Regions from separate parts of the Paenibacillus sp. TSM33 genome, predicted to be linked through region 1. Evidence: riboswitches for the same ligand, from Rfam matches in the RefSeq annotation. Region 1 holds a riboswitch; the other holds the start of a gene.

Region 1 (3,207 bases):
AGCCCAATAAGTGACAGCTTCTGCCCCAAGGTATCGTGCAGGTCACGCGCGATTCTTTGCCGTTCCTCCAGCTTGATCAATTCCGATATTTTCTTATTGGCATCCTCTAATTGGACTTGAAGCCGATCACTTTTGTTGCGATTAAAATTCGTAATCGGCAGGAGGATCACACCGATTAGATTCAGCAGGATAAAAGGAATCTGCTTAATGAAAACAGGATTCTGAGAAACAAACCCATAATTGATTAATCCAATCGTAATCACCATTAAAATAATATACAGCGTCGTAAATGCGGCCTTACTTTTAATATTACCGATCAGATACGCGATAAATATAGAAAAATACATATAGCTAAATAGCAGCGTCATCGTAATCGATATGGCGATCTGCACACTGGTCCAAAAGTATATGAGCCAGCCTTGAGAGACAAAAGCCAGTACATAACAAGCAAAAAACACCAATATAATAGCCGTACCCAGAATAATATGACTGGTAGATGAAGAGCTAAAATAGTAAAAGGGCAGGATATAAAAGACGACCCACACATAAGGGCTAAGTCCCGTATTTCTTTGGAAAATCTGATACCACTTTTGCATCCTGCCACCCTTTTCTACTTTAGATATCCTTTATCTTATCATACCAATTTCCCTACAACGTTATTTTCTTTCCGTGCCTACAGCAGGTGTAGGAATGGGAGGTGAAGCGCCAACATGTTTGCTAAGCCGTGGCTTCACTTGTTTAAAGGTCAGAAAGGTTTTTGTATTTTCATCCCATAGTCGGAACTTCAAAGATTGCAGACTGCTACTCACCGTAATCGTGGTCGCCTTTTGCAGCAACGGTGTCGCTTCATGCGCTTTCTCCAAATTGTAATTTGGTACTTTAGGGCTCAAGTGGTGAACGTGATGAAAACCAATATTGCCTGTAATCCATTGCAAAACTTTAGGGAGCTTGTAGTAAGAACTGCCTTCGACGGCCGCGTTAATATAACTCCACTCTTCATCATGCTCAAAATACGAATCCTCAAACTGGTGTTGAACATAGAATAGCCAAATTCCCAACATACCAGACACAAAAAAGATAGGCGTCTGTACCAGAAGGAATGCCTGCCATCCAATAGCCCAGCACAACAGTGCATACAATGCAACAATGGATATATTCGTCACATAGGTGTTTATTTTTTCCTTACGTTTGGCTGTCTTGACATTAAACCGATAGGAAATCAAAAAAGTATAGATCGGACCTAAACCGAACATAACCCAAGGATTTCGATATATACGATACGCCAGCCGTGTCCATGTGGAGGCCGCTGTGTACTCTTCTACCGTGAGCACCCACATATCACCCGTGCCTCTTTTATCCAAATTACTGCTGGTTGCATGGTGGATCGCGTGACTATTTTTCCATTGATGGTAAGGGCAGAGCGTAATAATCCCTGTAATCGTTCCCACCATATCGTTCAGCTTGCGACTTTTGAAAAAAGATTGATGACCACAATCATGAAAAATAATAAATGTCCGTACCACAAACCCTGCCGCAATAATGGTAATGGGAAGCGTCAGCCAGTAAGAAACCGCTAGGCTAAGATAAGCGGCATACCACAATAGGATCAGCGGTCCCAAGGTATTGATAAGTTGCAGAACGCTGGATTTCGTGTTTATTTTCTCGTAGGGAGCCATATTTTTTTTCAATTGAGCTAACGGGAGCTGTGTCATACCCATTATGATCCTCCTTTAAAATGCAGCCCATACCTTGATCCTGTCAGGCGTACATGTTGATCTAAGCTCAGTATAAGGAGACCGCTGGATCTGCTGTAGTCATAAACGTCAGTTCGGGCATATGACATTTGTCATATAGACAACTAACCAAACCTGTTTGCCAAATGTTCGCGGGTTTCCTTTCTGCTGTTTTTTTGTTAAAATGTAAGATATATAACGCTGTATGTGACTGGCGAAGTCAGTGGAATCAACCACGAGGGAGCATACAAACAAAGCGTACCGTTCGCCTGGGAGAAGTATTTGCAGAGGATTCGTCTGTCTTGACGACCTTGTGCAAATACTTTTTTTCGTTTTTTAAGACCATGACACCCTGTTGATTCTATTATGCGATAAATTCAGAGGAGGCTCGGACTATGGCTATTATCATGAAATCCAAAGAAGCAGCTGAGCAAGTGTATGCAACGATCCGTTCCCAAGTAGAGCAAATGAAACAGCAAGGACACCGTCCCCATCTGGCAACCCTGTTGGTAGAAGGTGATCCGGCATCTGCATACTATGCACGGACCAAGCAAAAAATAGCAGAGAAGCTGGGCATCTCATTTCATCTCCATACTTTTAATCGTCATGTAAGCGAAGCAGAACTTCTGCACGTGATCGGTACCCTAAATGATGCATCCCATGTACATGGCATTATGCTGGAACTCCCGCTTCCTCAACATCTTTCTGCCTCCGTTATTAAACAGTCCATCGCCCCCTACAAGGATATTGATGGAATTACACCTGATAACAAACTGGCTACCGTTACGGGTGACGCAGGACTATACCCCGCTACACCTCAAGCCTGTATTGAACTGTTGAAGCATTACGGGCACTCCTTGGCAGGCAAAAATGTCACGCTCGTGGGCATTGGGCAGACGGTGGGACTTCCCCTTTTCCACATGCTGCAAAGAGAAAATGCCACCGTCACCGCCTGTCATGCAGGTACACGTGATATTGCAGAGCATCTGAACCATGCAGATATTGCCTTCGTCGCAGTTGGATGCCCTGATGTGATTACGCAGGATATGGTGCATCCAGGTCTAATTCTCGTGGATGCAGGGATTAATGAGACGCTGGAGGGAAAAATCGTGGGTGACGCTGCTCCGGATGTGGTAGAAAAGGTACATGCCATTTCTCCCGTTCCCGGCGGTGTGGGTACCTTAACGACTGCCATTTTGTACAAAAATCTGCTCAAAGCGATACGTCTGCAACATTACTCCAGAGAGGTGGTTTATTCATGAGTGAACTGTCGTGGAATCAGTCCATCGCACATTTTCTGAAAGAAGCTGCAAGTGCAGCGCCTACCCCCGGCGGAGGAAGTGTATCCGCGCTGGCTGCGGCACTAGGCGCAGCTATGACCTCCATGACCGCCAACCTTTCACAAGGAGAAAAATACGCGCACTTCCGTGAACAATTCGCGCAAGTCATTAGCAGCATGGAGAGATTGTCTACA
Region 2 (3,207 bases), on a different contig from region 1:
ACACCGTAAGCAGCAAAGTTATACAACAAACCGGAGGCATTAACCGGGCTTCCGTGTGTTAAGTGGCCGCCATGCGCCAGATTCATACCCAGTACAGTATCTCCAGGTTGAAGAGCTGCCAGATATACCGCCATGTTAGCCTGTGCTCCAGAGTGAGGCTGCACGTTCGCATGCTCAGCGCCAAAGAGTTCTTTCGCACGATCACGTGCAATATCTTCAACGATATCTACATGCTCACAGCCACCATAGTAGCGTTTGTTCGGATAACCTTCAGCATATTTATTGGTAAGCACGGAGCCCATGGCTTCCATTACTGCTTCACTGACGATATTCTCAGATGCGATCAGCTCGATATTGTGGCGTTGCCGTTTCAGTTCAAGCCCCATTGCTTCCATCACTGTCGGGTCACTTTTACGCAGATGTTCCATCATGATTGATTACTCCCTCTCCATGGTCAAATTGTTGGGTATACAAGCAAATGCCTGCTCCTCTGTTAGGTGCCTCATCATCAATGCAAAAAAGATTAGTACAAACATGCCGACATGCCAAATGCTAATCGCAGTTTCCGCCGGTTTCTTGTTCCAGACTGTACACTGCCCGTTGTCCGCCAATAAGTGGAGGACGAGTGAACGCAGCCGTCACACGTGCTTCACCAATCCAGCGAAGGCTTGGGCGAAACGGAACGGCAATCGGGCGCAAATGCATGCCAATCAGCGTTTCGCCGATGTCTATCGCGGCATGAGCCTGCACGTTCGCTGCCAGACACGCATCGTCCATAGAACGATAGGCAACGGTAGCCATAGAACCCCCTGCTGTACGAACAGGGACAGCCGCAACCTCCATCAGGCCCAAACGCTCCAGTAGAGAACGTTCAACGACCAGTGCTCGGTTCAAGTGCTCACAGCATTGAAACGCCACATCAAAGCCATACTCTCTGCGAACGGATTCCACTCCAGACAACACTTGCTGAGCCACATCGAGCGCTCCTGCTGTGCCGATTCGACTTCCAGCCACTTCACTCGTGCTCGCGCCAATAATAAGCAGGCGACCAGCTTTGAGACTGGCTGCTTCTGCAATTTCCCGCACGACAGAAGCGGTCTGTGCTTCGAGTGAAATCTCATGATCCAATTGTTCTACCATTGGAACCTCCTTTGGTTGAACAGCCTCTCAGAGACTAGGCATGGTCCCATGCCCCAAGTTCAACACACTCTCTCCTGATCACAATCTGACTATATTATAGCCGATGTTTCAGATTTCGAGCAGAAAAAATGGAAGAACAAGAAGGCAACAGAAGATCTGCTGTAGCTCGTATACGAAAAAAGAGCAGTCCACACCTATGTGGAATTGCTCTTTTGCCCAGGCGACCGGCCGTATATCCGATGCTCCATCGTGGTTGATCCCACTTTTGTCGCCAGTTACATCGGATTCTCATTTTTCCACCTTATCTTAACGGATTAACCGTCGAAAATCAACAGATTCCGTACAAAATAGAGGAATGATACCAACTTTATTCGGAAGATCCCTTTAGCTTGTCCAACAACTTATGCAAAGCTACACGGATTTCCGCAGCTGTGACATCGTAGTCCTCCCGCGAACCGCCAAACGGATCTGAGATATCGAAGCCCGGAATCCGTTGATGTAATTCAATCATTCGTTCACGTTCCTGCGCCGATAGCTCTTGTCCGAGTGAAGCCATCAACTGCTGTGATGCATACAAGCCATCTAACTCCTGTACGTCATTCAGCACTGCGTCCCGGTCCTCCACATATTCCTTCAGCGTAAATACTTTGCCTGCCGTTTGTGGAAACCGTTGAATGACATGCTGTTTATGTCCTTGCGTCAAGGTTAAGATCAGATGTGCCCACTCGGCAAGTCCATTGCTTAAAGAGGTTGAAGTGATCTGATCGGATATATCGTGATCACGTAAAACCGCCTCTGCATGTCGGGATATCGGTGTGCCGTCCATCGCAGCTACTCCCGCAGAACGCACGTCCAGTTCCAGTCCATGCTCAGCAGCCAACTTACGCAGCATCCCCTCAGCCATTGGACTACGGCAAGTGTTCCCTGTGCATACAAATAAGATATTCTTCAATGTCTTCACCCCCCGTATGTCGAAAAAATATATAAACAGAGGATTACTCAAATCCTGTATTTATTTTACACTGTCCACGTTAAAATCAAAACATAAACATAAAGCCGAATGCCAGCAAAATGGCTCCGCCCACCGCTTCTCCATAATCCCCCAGATTGCGGCTGACCTTGCGCCCCAGTAACAGGCCTAGCATCGCCATCGCTCCCCCACAAAAACCAAAGGCCAGAACAGTCAGCACCAAATCACTCTGGAACATCCCCAGGGACACTCCCACAGAAAATGAGTCAATGCTCACCCCAAGTGCAAATAGCAAAAGACCCAAAGGCGACCGATGATCCAATACGTGTACACCGTCTCCCTTGAAGGAATTGTACACCATATGCCCGCCCAGAAGGATGAGTAATCCCCCTGCGAAATAGGTCGTCACATGGCCTAATAAAGAACTCATATAATGGCCTGTGAACATTCCCAGCAACGGCATCAGGATGTGAAAAAAACCGATCACAATGCTGATGCGCAGCACGTCTCGCAAGCGTATCCCCTTCATACCGATCCCTACGCCCAGCGACAGCGCATCCATCCCTAGCGCTACCGCCATGATCAGAATCGTTACAACCTGCCCAGCATCGGCAGAGGCTGCCAGCATACTCCATCCCTCCATTATCCGTCTGTTCTTGTACACGTTATGCGGACAAGGGGCAAATCAGTACAAGCAGGTACTGAAAACACCCAAAACAGAAACGAGGAGAGAGGAGAAATTAAAATTAAGAGACTCCATTCTTTACAGAAGCTACAGACGGATGATTCGATGACCTGCCGCTTTAAGCAATCGATTCATGACAGCGTCTCCCAATCCTTTCGGCGGACAGGCTTCCGCCAAAATGTAGGTGACGCCGTCCTCATCGCAGCGACGCAGCACGCCGTACAGGCGCTGCGCCGCCTCATGGAGCGCGTCCAGCTTGCCTAGCGTGTAGACGCGTTCTCCGGCGTAGCCGGCAGTATGGTCGTCGAATGCGAGCACCGCCGTGCGCTCCCCGCGCGCGGCAGCCTCCGCCAACGCAGCGCGAATCCAGCCCGTCACTTCTTCGGACGTCGGGCCTTGTACCACGCTCAAG

Evidence for each region. Region 1 has a riboswitch for ZMP and ZTP ahead of ACN6NF_RS04495 (bifunctional 5,10-methylenetetrahydrofolate dehydrogenase/5,10-methenyltetrahydrofolate cyclohydrolase). Riboswitches for the same ligand answer to the same signal wherever they lie in the genome.
Region 2: linked by a shared signal. The riboswitch ahead of ACN6NF_RS23150 (TIGR01440 family protein) and the one ahead of ACN6NF_RS04495 (bifunctional 5,10-methylenetetrahydrofolate dehydrogenase/5,10-methenyltetrahydrofolate cyclohydrolase) in region 1 are both predicted to bind ZMP and ZTP.

The regions. Positions count from the first base shown of each region.
Region 1 is NZ_JBLZXB010000010.1:87,628-90,834, reverse strand. Features, by position in the region: gene ACN6NF_RS04505 (sensor histidine kinase) at 1-596, opposite strand, end outside; gene desA (Delta(5) desaturase DesA) at 657-1,718, opposite strand; ZMP/ZTP riboswitch at 1,931-2,015, shown strand; gene ACN6NF_RS04495 (bifunctional 5,10-methylenetetrahydrofolate dehydrogenase/5,10-methenyltetrahydrofolate cyclohydrolase) at 2,129-2,995, shown strand; gene ACN6NF_RS04490 (cyclodeaminase/cyclohydrolase family protein) at 2,992-3,207, shown strand, end outside.
Region 2 is NZ_JBLZXB010000022.1:204,663-207,869, forward strand. Features, by position in the region: gene ACN6NF_RS23145 (serine hydroxymethyltransferase) at 1-431, opposite strand, end outside; gene ACN6NF_RS23150 (TIGR01440 family protein) at 553-1,140, opposite strand; ZMP/ZTP riboswitch at 1,348-1,429, opposite strand; gene ACN6NF_RS23155 (low molecular weight protein arginine phosphatase) at 1,508-2,092, opposite strand; gene ACN6NF_RS23160 (manganese efflux pump MntP) at 2,178-2,738, opposite strand; gene ACN6NF_RS23165 (L-threonylcarbamoyladenylate synthase) at 2,883-3,207, opposite strand, start outside.